Regions from separate parts of the Acidicapsa ligni genome, predicted to be linked through region 2. Evidence: predicted binding sites of a transcription regulator. Region 2 holds the regulator's gene; each other region holds the start of a gene.
The links. Region 2 encodes LexA, which represses DNA repair genes until DNA is damaged. Its sites were predicted from a motif close to CANTTCGCTTTTTATTCGC; they were not measured.
Positions count from the first base shown of each region.

Region 1 (4,745 bases), on a different contig from region 2:
CGCAGGATGCTCGATAGAGACATTGAACTTAGCATCCCCTTCGGTCTTGATCATCTCCGGCTTCATGGCCCAGATCCAATGACGTCCCGGCGTGGAGTCAGGAAGTTTATACGGCACCAGCTTATCGACCATAAGACTGTTATTGACGCCATCCACATCCAGATCGAGCCGATAGCTGAAGTAGTGGTCGTGGTCCACGCCATCCGTACCTGGCGCTACCAGTTGCCCGAACTGAACCTCCTTGCCGTCCGTGTCTTTTGCTGCCAGCCCTGCCGAGAGTTCACCATCTGCTCTCTGATCCTTGACTGCTTTTACTTCCAGGATGCCCGTGGCACCGATGCCAACAGTGATGGATGCGTCCTGCTCGAAACGCCAATCAAAGAGATAGTCGTAGTTGCCAACCGTGGCCACAGTACGGAAGACAAGCTCGCGCATGGGCCTTCCTGAGACTGCATAGGTTTCTTCATCCCAGTGACGCCATGCCGGATCGCCAGTTACCCGCTCAAACATGCATGCAAGCTGCGGACGGATGTAGGGCGCACCATTCTCGTGGAAGAAAGTTCCGCTGAAGAAGGTCGCGTAAGTCGGGCAATCAATACCCGCCTGCAACGGCTTGATGATACCGCCGGAACCAGTGTTGATGAAGTATTCCCCAGCATCCAGGAAGACATGCGAGCTCCATGTCTCTTCCGGGTCCTGGTAGGGAACGTACATCTCCGAAAGTCCGCCCTCATACAGAACAGACCTTCGCTTGCCCCCGTCCTCATAGCTCACAAGATTGATCACAGGGCCGACACGGGGATCCAGGCGGAAGCGGAAGTGCCAGTTCTGCCAGCTAATCTCTCCATCCTTGATGGAGAAGCTGGGACCGTCAGGCTGTGAGGTCAGGAGAGGCTTGGTTCCCTCGCGCGCGGGACCACCATCCGCGTCATAGATGCTCGTCGTTGCGGGCATAGGAACAGCGCCGTAATCGGAAAAGCGCGTGATTTTCTTCTCGTTCATATCGACGACAAAGAAGATGCCGGGAATCTCCCTGTCCCAGCTATATTTCGCTCCAGAGGAATAGGTGCAGCCACCCCAACCGATGCGACGGCCCTCAGTCTGCTCTGGGAGAGCGACATGACCCGCTGGTGTGACATAGCAGGTCACCAGGCGAAGATCGGTGATATCGCGCTTCTTCAGGGCCTCCAGAATACGCGGATCTTTCTTGAGCACGTCGTCGTAGCCATGCATTTCGGACTCTGTAACCGGGGCCTGCTCCTTCTTAAGCTGGACATAGGAATCCAGCTTACCCGCGCTGATGTCGATGACAGCCGCGTATGACTTACCTTCCGTCAAAAGCACTGCATCCACTTTGCGCACGATCGGCATTCCCGGTGTCCACGCGAGCACCTCGGATTTTGGTGGTTCGCGCAGCAGAATGCTTGAAAAGACCGTCTTCTCTTCCAGTTTTCCAGCATCTCGAAGAACGTTATAGGCTTTCCAATATTCCTCCGGCGTCAATGCATCGAGTGGATGATTCACCGTGGGTTGCAACGCGAAACATGGCGTAAAAATAAGCATCAGAAGAGCAAATGCAAACAGACAACGACGAAATACCACGTATTACCTCCGAAGAATTTGGGCCCACTATTTGGCCCCTTGGCGATGAAAAGACACTTCTGGGCAGGAACCCCTGAAAGAAATAAAGGGAAGCCTGCCGCTTGCATGGAACGAAACCTAAAGAAGTTGCACTGCGAAGATTGAGAGTACCCTTTGGAGAAAGCCTGGTGGCCGAGTCCGTTTCACAAATCCGCTGAAAGTGCGTTGCAGGGAAAATTCCCTGTAGGGAAATTTCTCCATTTATCCGATACTTTTCACCTCAAGTCAAGAATTGTTTGTTAATTCTGATAATGGACAGTAAAACAAGGGAAGCGCGATGCCATAATTGGCGTCCCACACCCCGTGATTCTTCCAGGCACAAAATACAATGGTGAAGAATCACATACCCCCGTACTTCAGGCACAAATGACATCCAATCAGGAAGATAGCTCCGCTTCATCCACAACTCTGCACGTACCGGAAGTGGTTCCTGAGCCTGCGCGATTTACACGCTGGCACCTGCTTACGATCTCGCTGCTCGTCCTTGGTTACTCCGGTTACTACTTTTGCCGCTCGGACCTTTCCGTGGTCCTTCCGCTCTTGATTCAAGATTTAGGACACCACGGTATTCCGGCCAATGTGGCGCAGGTGCGGCTAGGCTTTATGGCCTCCGCCGGAGTGCTGGCATACGCCATCGGCAAATTTGTTTCCGGCTCGCTGGCCGATCTTTTTGGAGGGCGGAACAACTTTCTGGCCGGGATGATCGGATCGGTTCTCTTTACCATCCTGTTTGCGATGGGGGGAGGATTTCCGATCTTCACCTTTGCATGGATCGGCAACCGGCTTTTTCAATCCTCTGGCTGGGTCGGCTTGGTCAAGGTTTCGTCGCGCTGGTTTTCCTACTCCATCTACGGAACAGTCATGGCAGTCCTCAGCCTGAGTTTTCTATTCGGCGATGCCGCGGCGCGAGAAACCATGGCATTGCTGCTTGGGGCAGGCATGGGCTGGCGTGGCATCTTCTTTACCGGCGCAGGGCTGCTGTCCCTGCTGTTCCTGGCCAATCTGCTTCTCCTGCGCGAGACGCCGCAGGAGCGCGGTCTACCGGCTCCGCTGACGAACCCATTGAACGTCTACGCTGCCAGGGATCTGAAGCAGAAAGATACCAATCCAGCCGACAACAAATCTCCCGGCCTGCTTGCGATCCTGCGTCCCCTGCTTTCAAGCCGCTTCTTTTGGATGGTCTGCCTGCTCTCGTTGGGTACCACGCTGCTGCGCGAGACGTTTAACCTGTGGACTCCGACTTACTTTTCTGCCTACGTCGGGCTCTCCAACGCCGATGCCGCCAGCCGCAGCGCGCTCTTCCCTCTCTTCGGAGGAGTCTCTGTGCTCCTCGCCGGTTTCCTGAGCGACAAACTTGGACTCAATGGCCGTAGTCTCGTTCTCTTTGGTGGACTTGCTTCGGGCACTATCTGTCTCTTCCTGCTGGCGCAGATCCCCGGCAATGTGAATCCCTGGATTCCTGTCGGGATCGTGACGCTCATTGGCTTTCTTTTGATGGGGCCTTATTCATACCTGGCTGGAGCGATGTCGATGGATTTTGGCGGCGATAAGGGAAGCGCAACGGCTGCCGGCATCATTGATGGCGTCGGTTATCTGGCGGGCGTTCTCTCCGGCGATACGATGGCGCGCATCACGGTAAATTATGGCTGGCGCAGAGCCTTTGTCGCGCTGGCTTTCATCTGCCTGCTCACCGCAATCGTAGCGTTGGTATTGGCTATCAGCCAAAGACGCGAAGCCCAGGCCAGGCTCAAAGAACTCGCTGTTTTGAAGGGAATAAGTTAGATGATAGAGACAACATCCACAATTGATTCTCCGGAACTATTGGTTCAATTACTTTCATCGCGCGGTGGCGACTCTTATTTCGGAGAGCCGGTTACAGTGTTGGAGCACTGCCCGCAAGCTGCATTCTTTGCTCGCGAAGCTGCGAGTGCCAATTCGCTGATTGTTGCCGCGCTGCTACACGATGTAGGCCACCTGTTACATCACAAAGGGGAAGATGCCGCAGTTGACGGCCTCGACACGAGGCATGAGGAACTCGCGAATCAGATACTCTCCGCGCATCTGCCACTATCCGTTACAGAGCCGATTCGCATGCACGTAGCGGCTAAACGATATCTCTGCCATGTTGATCCGGCCTACCTCAATGCACTTTCTCCGTCTTCACTCTTAAGTCTCGGATTGCAGGGTGGCCCCATGTCGGAAGCCGAAGCTGTTGCATTTGTTGCTACTCCCTTCGCGCAGGATGCCATCACATTGCGCCATTGGGACGACGAAGCTAAAATCCCCGCACTCGCCGTTCCCCAAGCCTCAACCTATCTACCGCAAATCAAGGCAATGTGGCAGTAAGTTATATCGTCGAAAACGTCCCTCCTCACGATGTGCAACATTCGCCGTGCAGAATTTGGCGAAGTGTTATAGCTTAGTGAATAGAAACAGGGGTGCTTCGCAAATGCGGGGCTGAGAAAAACCCTTTGGACCCGAACCGGATAATACCGGCGTGGGAAGTTTCCGAAACGCAATCCATGCGTATGGACTGCTGTCGCGTGAGCACCTCTTGTTTCGTAGTTGGATTCAAGGGGAAACCATGTACGCAGCTTCAGTAGCCACATCTCCACGCCAGACACGCTTCCTTCTCACAATCATGCTCTGCATTGCGACTTCTGGCTCATTCGCCTTCGCGCAGGAGCAGACATCTGTACCCGATACAAGCCAGTCCCAGGCAGGCAAAGTTCAGCCTGTGACCACGACTGTCGTTGTGCAGGAAAAAGTCAGCGATGATTATCTGCCGAAGAGCCTCTCTGTCGGCAATTTTGATGGACTTCCTCTGCTGAATACGCCCGTCTCGGCAACGGTCGTGACGCGTGACTTAATGACAGATCAGTTCTCGCGCTTACTTTCAGATGTGGTCAAAAATGACGCATCGATCGGCGAAGACTATGCCCCGGTGGGCTACTATGGCGACTTTCAAATTCGTGGCTTCGCTATCGATCTCGCCACAGGCTTGCAGATCAACGGCCTGGTCATTGCCGGAGAGCAGGATGTACCGCTTGAAAACAAGGAACGTGTCGAGTTTCTGAAAGGCATTGCTGGAGTAGAGAGCGGAA
Region 1 covers NZ_JAGSYG010000004.1:515,755-520,499, reverse strand. Annotated here, with positions in the region: gene OHL19_RS16425 (copper amine oxidase) at 1-1,602, opposite strand, end outside; gene OHL19_RS16420 (MFS transporter) at 2,008-3,423, shown strand; gene OHL19_RS16415 (HD domain-containing protein) at 3,424-3,987, shown strand; TPP riboswitch at 4,066-4,162, shown strand; gene OHL19_RS16410 (TonB-dependent siderophore receptor) at 4,226-4,745, shown strand, end outside.
Region 1: OHL19_RS16425 (copper amine oxidase) is a predicted target of LexA. The motif match lies at 1,832-1,850, and genes of this name have one in related genera.

Region 2 (4,745 bases):
ACGGCTGCTGTGGCGCTTGATTTCCACCTGGAGATTGAGGCTGAGGTTGCTGAGAGTTTTTCTATTATCGCGACTGGACGGAATGCAGATCTCTGCTCGGTGACGGATGGAAATCTCATTCTGACTACGTACTGTGAGTTGTTGGAGCGGGAAGGCATTGTGGCACCAGCGCTTGCAGTAACGATGCATAACCAGATTCCGCTGGGAATGGGTTGCGGGTCATCGGCTGCCGGACGACTGGCCGCCATTGCCCTGGCCGTCCACTTTGGCGGATTGGGGTGGACTTCGGCGCAGATTTTGGCCGAGGCTTGTGTGCAGGAAGGGCATCCGGATAATGCGGCCGCGTGCTGGCTCGGCGGGCTGGTGATTGCGGCATGCGAGGGAAGAACTGTCCACGCGGCGCGGGTTGAGCCTCCACAGGACTGGCGGGCTCTTGTGGTGATTCCGACGACACCGCTGGCAACGAGCAAGGCCAGGGCTGTCCTGCCGGCAGAGTATTCGCGGGCTGACGCTGTTGCTAATATTCAGGCGGCGTCGCTGCTGGGGCTGGCGTTTGCGCATGGGCGCGGGGAGTTGCTGCGTCCGGCAATGGCGGACAGGGTTCATCAGCCGTATCGGATGGAGATTTGTCCTCTGCTGCCGAGTCTGCTGCCACTTGCCGGTAGTCATGGCATTCTTGGCGTAGCGCTGAGTGGAGCGGGTCCATCGGTATTGCTGATCGTTTCAGGTCCGGATGCAGTTGTAGACGCCACCTCGGCGGTTTTAGAGACCCTAGGGGACGATGCGGACGCGGAAATCCTTGTTACGAGCTTTGAGCACCGCGGAGTAACACTGAATCAGTAGAGTTTTTCTGAGATTTTGCAGCGTAAATGCAGGTAATTGGAGTGCGAATCATATCCCCCGTTAGTGACTGGTTTTTGTATTACCTAAGATTTCTTGCTTTTCTATAACGAAAACCCTAGATTCGTCGTGTGGGCAGTTCTGGGGGAGGGCTGCTCTAGCGTCCGTGATTCCTTTATGGGATCCGGGCGCTTTAATTTTTTGCCCTCAAATTGCTTTCTTAATCGATTTAATTTATCCAGCCTTATTGCTAGTACGGGTACTTTGCGACTTCCGACACAATCCTGCATCTCATTGAGTGGTAGGTGCGGTTACACTGAGATGTCAGTACCGCGAGGAGAATGATGGCAGGAATTGGAGTTCTGGAAGTAAGTGATGCGACGTTCGATCAGGAAGTGCTGCAATCGGAGCAGCCTGTGCTGGTTGACTTTTGGGCAGTCTGGTGTGGGCCATGTAAGGCAATTGCACCGATCGTCGATGAACTGGCCACAGCTTATGCTGGCAAATTAAAGGTCACAAAGGTCAACGTGGACCAGAATGGCGCCACGCCGTCGCGGTACGGTATCCGCGGAATTCCGGCACTGCTGTTCTTCAAGGGCGGCAAGGTAGCTGATCAGATCGTTGGGTACGTGCCGAAAGACGTAATCGAAGCGAAGGTCAATCAGATTCTGGCGTAAGTTTCCAGAAACTACTTAAGCATTTTAAAAAGCGGCCGGGCGTTATGCCCGGCCGCCTTTTTGTCTTGGATTTTAATATTGATCAACAGATGGCCCTTCTACCGATATCGGCGCAAAACCCCGAGAACACGGCCCTGGATGGCAACCTGGCCTGCAGGGATCATGATGGGTTCCATTTCCAGATTGGCGGGCTGCAGGCGCACCTGGCTGCCCTCGAGATAGAAGCGCTTGAGCGTGGTCTCTGAGCCGCGCACGAGGGCGACCACGATCTCTCCCTGGCGGGCAGTACGAGTGCGTTCTACCAGGACATAATCACCGCTGATGATGTGTTCATCGCGCATGGAGTCGCCACGAACTTCAAGCGCGAAGACATCCTTGTTTCCGACAACATCGTGTAGCGAGATGCTTTCTGTATTTTCGGCTGCTTCTACAGGCAGACCGGCGGCGATACGCCCCATGAGAGGCAAACGCTCGCTGGTCCGCGTGCGCGTGCCTGCCGGCACGACGTCGATCGAGCGGCTGCGGTTGTGGACACGATCGAGTAACCCCTTTTTTTCGAGGTTGGAAATGTGCTTATGCACCGTCGCCAGCGACTTGAGTTCGAGACCTCTGGCGATCTCTTCGAAGGAAGGCGAATAGCCGTTGCGGGTGACAAACGACTCCAGAAAATCGAGAACTTCTTTTTGCCTGCGTGTAACTGCCATGCGCGCATTATAGCGAATGAAAAGCGAATTTGCGAGAACTATTTTCGCTGTTCTTTCTCCAGCCAAATCTAGATTCTCTTATGCCTCCTTGGTGAAGACAAAGTTCCGAGGGACTGTGTGTGAGGAATTAGGACACTTTTGGGAATTTTGATGAGCGCCTCCCAATCCCGGAATTGTCCCATCCGTGGATTTTGCATTTCTCTTGAAAGTTTCCAACCCGGAGAGGATCGTGAAGCAAGCACACCAGAACAGACTCTAACCCCATCTCCGACAATGCGCGGGAGATCGGATAGGAACAAACAGACGCGGGGCGACGTGAGACCACGCGAGATGACGCGAGCGGCGAAGTCTTGCCTACCGCAAGCTGTAGGACGGAGAAATTCTATGCGGTTGTTGATTGCTGAAGACGATCGGGCTTTAGGGATGTTTCTTACGCGAGGGATGGAATCCGAGGGGCACAGAGTTCGCTGCGCCTTTGATGGCGCAGAAGCGGTGGCAGCGTTTCATCAGGATTTGCCGGATCTGACCATACTGGACTTGAACCTGCCGGTAAAGGACGGAGAGCAGGTTCTGGCTGAGATCCGCTTATCGGATTCGCAGTTGCCGGTGCTGATACTCACTGGGCGCGATGAAATAGAGACACGAATTCGCTGCCTCGATCTCGGAGCGGATGACCTCATGGTAAAGCCGTTCAGCCTGCATGAACTACGGGCTCGGTGCAGGGTATTGCTACGCCGCAAGAGGGAAGCCAGGCTGATGCTACGGGCAGGCAATCTGGAACTCGATCGGCTTGATCATACGGCTCATCGAGCTGGAGAACTCATCTCTCTAACCAACAAGGAGTTTGCGTTGCTGGAACACCTGATGCTGCATCGCGGCCAATGCATCTCCCGCGTTGAACTGCTGGATGCGGTATGGAATATGGAGCCGGCACAAACCACCAATATTGTGGATGTCTATGTAAATTACCTGCGACGCAAACTGAAGGATCCACCACCCGGATACCTGCTGCGTACCGTGCGGGGACACGGGTATGTTGTGCCTTCCGAGGCAGAAATACATCTTCCAATTCCACCCTTGATTTCGCCACTTTTGGCTTCGTCGCAGGACGGTCCCGTAGATCGGACGAAATCTGATATCAACGCCGATGCTGCCATTTTTCCTCTGTCTGTCTTTCCATTACGCGGATAGGTCACAAGAATATTGAGTTCAGGAGATTACTATGCTTCCTTCACCCGTTTCAGTGGCCTCTACGATGCCGGTTCCGTTCACAGCCGCTTCCTCTTCACGTTCACGGATGAGAATCGTTCTGATCGCGAGCTCGGATTCCAGCTTCCGGGGAAAATTGAGCGAGGCGCTGGGAGGATTACGATGGCAGGTATTGGAAGCTCCCGGTGGTGCTGAGGCCTGGTCTGCGGCACAGGGGACGTCTCTGGAAGCACTGCTGGTCGATCCATGGTTGCCTGATTTGGAGGTAAGAGAATTCCTGAAAGATTTTCGCCGTGAGTATCCGACCGTCGATGTGGTCATGACCGATGGAGCGACTGTTCCGGATAGCCCGCGGAGCCCATATCGTCAGGAACTGTTGTATGCGCTACGCCGAAGCCAGGAAGGCGACACGGCGGCATGGAAGGCTGCTCCGGTGATGGATGGGGCGGATGCAACTGAGGCAACTTTTCCAGGCACTGAAGTCCCCGATGCGTTTTTGCCCTCTCCGACGATCCAATCTTCGATCTTGATCGATCCAGATCGTGACAGATCAGATCGTGACAGGCATGCGGGAGATGCGGCCGTACAAAACTTGCGTGTGACAACACCGGATATAGGCATTCGTGGCATGTACAAACGGGCAACTGCGATAGATCGAATTCCAGACCTGGTCGGGGATAGTGCCGTCATGTTAGAAGTCAGCCGGCGTATTCGTCTTGTCGCAGGTAGAACCACGCCGGTATTGATTGAGGGGCCTACCGGCACAGGCAAGGAACTGGTTGCAGAGGCCTTGCATCGACTATCTCCACGCTGCCGTAAGGCGTTTGTTGCTATAAACTGTGCCGCTATCCCGGAAGCATTGCTCGAGGCTGAGCTGTTTGGGCATACGCGCGGGGCATTTACCGGGGCCGTTCAAGGAAGAATCGGCAGAATAGAGTCGGCAGACGGCGGAACTCTCTTTCTAGATGAGATAGGAGAAATGCCGCTAGGCCTGCAATCGAAACTCCTGCGATTTTTTGAGAGTGGGGAATTGCAACGGATCGGGGATAACGAAACAGTAAAAGTCGATGTGCGAATCGTGGCAGCGACCCATCAACCACTCTCGGAAGATGCTCAGAAAGGGCTGTTTCGAGCGGACCTTTATTATCGCCTCGCTGTTTTTTTGATTCGTACTCCACCGCTTGCTGCGCACATGGAAGATCTGCCACAGCTTGTAGGTCATTTTTTGGAACGCATGGGCCGCAAGACACCCATGAAGCGGATGGACTCTTCTGCAATGGCCACATTAGCGGTGCATGTGTGGCCGGGAAATGTG
Region 2 covers NZ_JAGSYG010000007.1:62,534-67,278, reverse strand. Annotated here, with positions in the region: gene thrB (homoserine kinase) at 1-843, shown strand, start outside; gene trxA (thioredoxin) at 1,185-1,517, shown strand; gene lexA (transcriptional repressor LexA) at 1,616-2,221, opposite strand; gene OHL19_RS19925 (response regulator transcription factor) at 2,606-3,412, shown strand; gene OHL19_RS19920 (sigma-54-dependent transcriptional regulator) at 3,444-4,745, shown strand, end outside.

Region 3 (4,745 bases), on a different contig from region 2:
GCTGACGGTGTCACAGAGCTATTCAATTGCTGCGACTACGAAAGATCTATCGGGCGTGACATGGACAGCGACCGGGGGCGGCCTTTCTGCGGACACGAGTATGACGGGCAAAATGGTCACTTATACGGCGCCCGCCAAGGCTGGCATTTACACTGTGACCGCTGCCAATGTAAAGACTCCCTCGCAGACTGCTGCCATGACCGTATACGTTACGGATCTGGGCGGCGTTTACACCTACCATAATGATCTGGCGCGAGATGGTGTCAACAGCCAGGAATATGCGCTGACGACAACGACGGTGGCTTCCTCCTCCTTCGGAAAATTGTTCTCATGCCCTGTAGATGGCGCCGTCTATACACAGCCGTTGTGGGTTGCTAACCTTACTATCGGCAACGCGAAGCATAATGTGGCCTTCGTCGCTACACAGCACGATAGCGTGTATGCCTTTGATGCGGACGCCAGCCCGTGTCAACAACTTTGGATGGCTAGCCTGGTTGATACGAACCATGGTGGGAGCAGTGGGGAAACTGCTGTGAATTCGACCTTGCTGGGACAAGGGAACGGGGATATCGCTCCGGAGGTCGGCGTAACTGGAACACCTGTGATCGATCCATCCACGGGCACACTTTACGTGGTCTCTAAATCGATGAATTCTGCCTCAACTCTTTTTTATCAACGCATGCACGCGATCGACATTACGACAGGTAGCGAGAAATTCAGTGGGCCAGTCGATATTGGAGCTAATATCACTTTTCCAGGCACAGGGGATGGCGGGTCAACTGTGACGTTTAATGCGAAACAGGAAAACCAACGGCCTGGTCTCGCGCTCGTTAATGGAGTTGTATACGTTGCCTGGGCTGCGCACGAAGACGCGAATCCTTTCTATGGATGGTTAGTCGGATACAAGGCATCCGATCTGACGGTCGCAAGTATTTTGAATATAGACCCGAACGTAACGCAGGGTGGCATCTGGATGAGTGGTGGTGCGCCTTCAGCAGACGCGAACAATAACCTTTATCTGATCTCGGGGAATGGCGGGTTTGATGCAACCAGCACCAGTATGCCGAATAACGATTATGGCGACTCCTTCCTCAAGATATCGAATGGATTGACGGTTTCTTCCTATTTCACTCCTACGGATCAGGAGAGTGATGAAACGAATGACGCTGACTTTGGATCGGGTGGTTCGGCGGTGTTGGTGAATGTAGCTTCAGGAGCCTTGAGACACCTGGTAATCGGCGGAGGAAAAGATGGTTCGTTGTATCTTCTGAATGGCGATTCGATGGGGGGGCTTGGGGACACGAATGCCAGGCAGGTTATCAGCGTTGGCAGCGGAATTTTCTCCACTGGAGCTTTCTGGAATAACACGTACTATGTGGCTCCGCTCAATGGCTCAATGGTAGCTTATGCATTTGATCCATTCGCCAATCTTCTCAATCCGTCGGCGAGTACCAGGTCCTCCAACACCTATGGGTTCCCTGGCGCTACACCATCGGTTTCGGCATCAGGAGCTTCGAATGGAATCGTTTGGGCTTTGAACAGCAATAGCTACTGCACGAGCCAATCGAAATCCTGTGGGCCTGCAGTGCTTCATGCCTATGATGCTACAAACCTTGGTACGGAGTTGTGGAACAGTTCTACAACCAGTACGGATGCGGCGGGCAATGCTGTCAAATTTACGGTACCGACTATTGCCAATGGGCATGTTTATGTGGGGACTCGTGGCAACAACGCGGGTGGTGTAGACAGCACAACCAGTACTCCCGGGGAGTTGGATGTTTACGGAGTCACGACCGACTGATTTGAGGCGACATCTCCAGCTCGTTGTTAGAGGTTAAACTGCCGCAGGTGGTGGTCGAGGTGTTTATACATGCCTTTGCCCCACTCTTCGACTGAGAGCTTGCCAAAGAAAGCGTGGGGCGCTTGTGTGCAGGCTACGGGGCCTCCTTTTTGAAAGCGGTCTATCAGGAGGAGGAGGCGTTCGCGTTCTGCATTGAGATCGCGTTCCTCGCTGATGATGTAGGCCGGGACGGTTGGAGAATTCTTTCGCCACAGCTTGTCTCTTGAGAATTCGGACTTGAAGAGTGGGCCGATGAGTTTGCCGATGAAACTTCTTGGCTGGACGTTATCGCCGCAGGCGGTTTCCAAATTTAAGCAGCAATGTGCGAGCATCTGGGCTGCGTTCATTTTGCCCCAGAGACGTTCGCTAGTTGGAGTTATGGCTGCGAGGCGATGCTTGATTTCTTCTGCTGCCGAGGAATCATAGAGGCTTTTCATGCGCCACAGTTTACTGATCGGCATGGTCTGCGGGGAAGCTGATTTCTATTCGCGAAAATCATGCCATCCTGAGTGACGCGATGGCTTTGGGGCTTACCTTAAAGAATTTGACCTACCCCAGGGGGGCTATGTAGCTGTTTGCCGGTGTCCCTAAGGATGCCCCTTGCTATACCTGTTGCCCTGATAACTCAGGCATCCTTTTTCTGGGTGCGATGGGCATGTCAGACAGACGTGTCTGCCTGGTATTTCGGCTTTTGATTGGTTCTGACGGGGCTTTCATTGATTATGCGCGGTTGGGGGATAATTCTCTGCACGGTGTGGCTGCCGCATTGATCAAGTTTTGCTGGGGAATGGCAATGACCATGATCAGAAGTCGATTGTGGCCAATCCTGCAGAGGCTTTATTTCGCCTTATTTTCGCCTTGCTTGTATACTTAATTTTATGGACTTTCAGTTGGTTACGCCTTATCAGCCTAAGGGAGATCAACCTCGGGCTATCGATGAACTAGTGCAGGGTTTGGCGGCTGGGGAGAAGCACCAGGTGCTGCTGGGTGTGACTGGTTCAGGCAAGACTTTTACGATGGCCAAGGTCATTGAGGAGTTGAACCGTCCGGCGCTGATATTGGCGCATAACAAGACGCTGGCGGCGCAGTTATATAACGAGTTCAAGCAGTTCTTTCCGGGCAATGCGGTTGAGTATTTTGTCAGTTATTACGATTACTATCAGCCGGAAGCTTACATCCCTGCGGGGGACTTATATATCGAGAAGGAAGCTACGATCAATGAGGAGTTAGACAAGTTACGGCTTTCAGCTACGCGGTCGCTATTTGAACGGCGAGATTGCGTTATTGTCAGTTCGGTTAGCTGTATCTATGGTTTGGGCTCTCCTGAGGCTTATTACGGCATGTTGCTGCTGCTGGAGAAGGGGCAGCGGATTCATCGCAACGATATTGTACGGCGGCTGGTGGAGATACTTTACGAACGGAACGATGCGGACTTTCGCAGAGGCACTTTCCGGGTGCGGGGCGATGTTATCGAGGTCTTCCCTACTTATGATGAGAATGCTTTTCGGATTGAGTTATTCGGCGATGAGATTGAATCGCTATCGCAGATAGATCCGCTGTTTGGCACAGTGAAACAGAAGTATGCGCGGCTACCGATTTATCCCAAGAGCCACTATGTTGTGCAGCCGGAGCGCAAGGCGCAGGCGATTGAAACGATCGTGGCGGAGCTGACGGATTGGGAAGCGGAGTTGGAGAAGCAGGGGCGCATGGTGGAGGCGCAGCGGATTCATCAGCGGGTGCGGTTTGACCTGGAGATGATCAAGAGCATGGGTTACTGCCATGGGATTGAGAATTATTCGCGGCACTTTAGCGGGCGGCTGCCGGGTGAGGCTCCGCCGACGCTGCTGGATTATTTTCCGAGGGACTTTCTGCTGTTTGTGGATGAGTCGCATGTGACGATTCCGCAGGTGCATGGGATGTGGCATGGGGATCGAAGCCGGAAGGCGAACCTGGTGGATTATGGGTTTCGATTGCCGTCGGCGATGGATAACAGGCCGCTGAAGTTCGATGAGTTTGAGAACCGGATTCACCAGACGATTTATGTTTCGGCGACGCCGGGCCCGTTTGAGTTGACGAAGGCTGCGGGCGTGGTGGTGGAACAGGTGATTCGGCCTACGGGGTTGGTTGATCCGGAGATTGAGATCAGGCCGGTGAAGGGGCAGATTGACGATCTGTTGGGCGAGATTCGCGACCGGGCAAAGCGCAATGAGCGGGTGCTGGTGACGACGCTGACCAAGCGGATGTCTGAGGACCTGGCGGGGTATTACACAGAGGTTGGGGTGCGCTGCCGGTATATGCATTCGGAGATTGAGACGCTGGAGCGGATCAAGATTTTGGCGGGGCTGCGCAAAGGCGAATACGACGTGCTGGTGGGGATCAATCTGTTGCGCGAGGGATTGGATCTGCCGGAGGTTTCGCTGGTGGCGATTCTGGATGCGGATAAGGAAGGTTTTTTGCGCTCGACCGGAGCGCTGATTCAGACGATTGGACGTGCGGCGAGAAATGTCGAGGGGCGAGCGATTCTGTACGCGGACAAGATGACGGATTCGATGCGGCGGGCGATTGATGAGACGGATCGAAGACGGGAGATTCAGCGAGCTTATAACGAGGAGCATGGGATTGTGCCAACGTCGGTGTTGAGCAAGATGGACAATTCGCTGGCGTCGATTTTGAAGGCGGAGTATGGCGATCCGCTGGAAGAGGCGGCGGAAGGGATGCCGGAGTTTGCTTCTCAGGTTGAGTTGGACAAACACCTGGCGAAGATGGAAGTGGAGATGCGGGAGGCCGCGAAGAAGTTCGAGTTTGAGAAGGCGGCTCGGCTGCGGGATACGATCAAGGATTTGCGGGCCAAGGAGTTTCTTTTCGGGTAGTGTTTTCGGGCTGGGGGTGAGGCGAGTTCTGGAAT
Region 3 covers NZ_JAGSYG010000003.1:791,373-796,117, forward strand. Annotated here, with positions in the region: gene OHL19_RS13595 (pyrrolo-quinoline quinone) at 1-1,801, shown strand, start outside; gene OHL19_RS13600 (DUF1569 domain-containing protein) at 1,828-2,301, opposite strand; gene uvrB (excinuclease ABC subunit UvrB) at 2,719-4,710, shown strand.
Region 3: uvrB (excinuclease ABC subunit UvrB) is a predicted target of LexA. The motif match lies at 2,679-2,697, and genes of this name have one in related genera.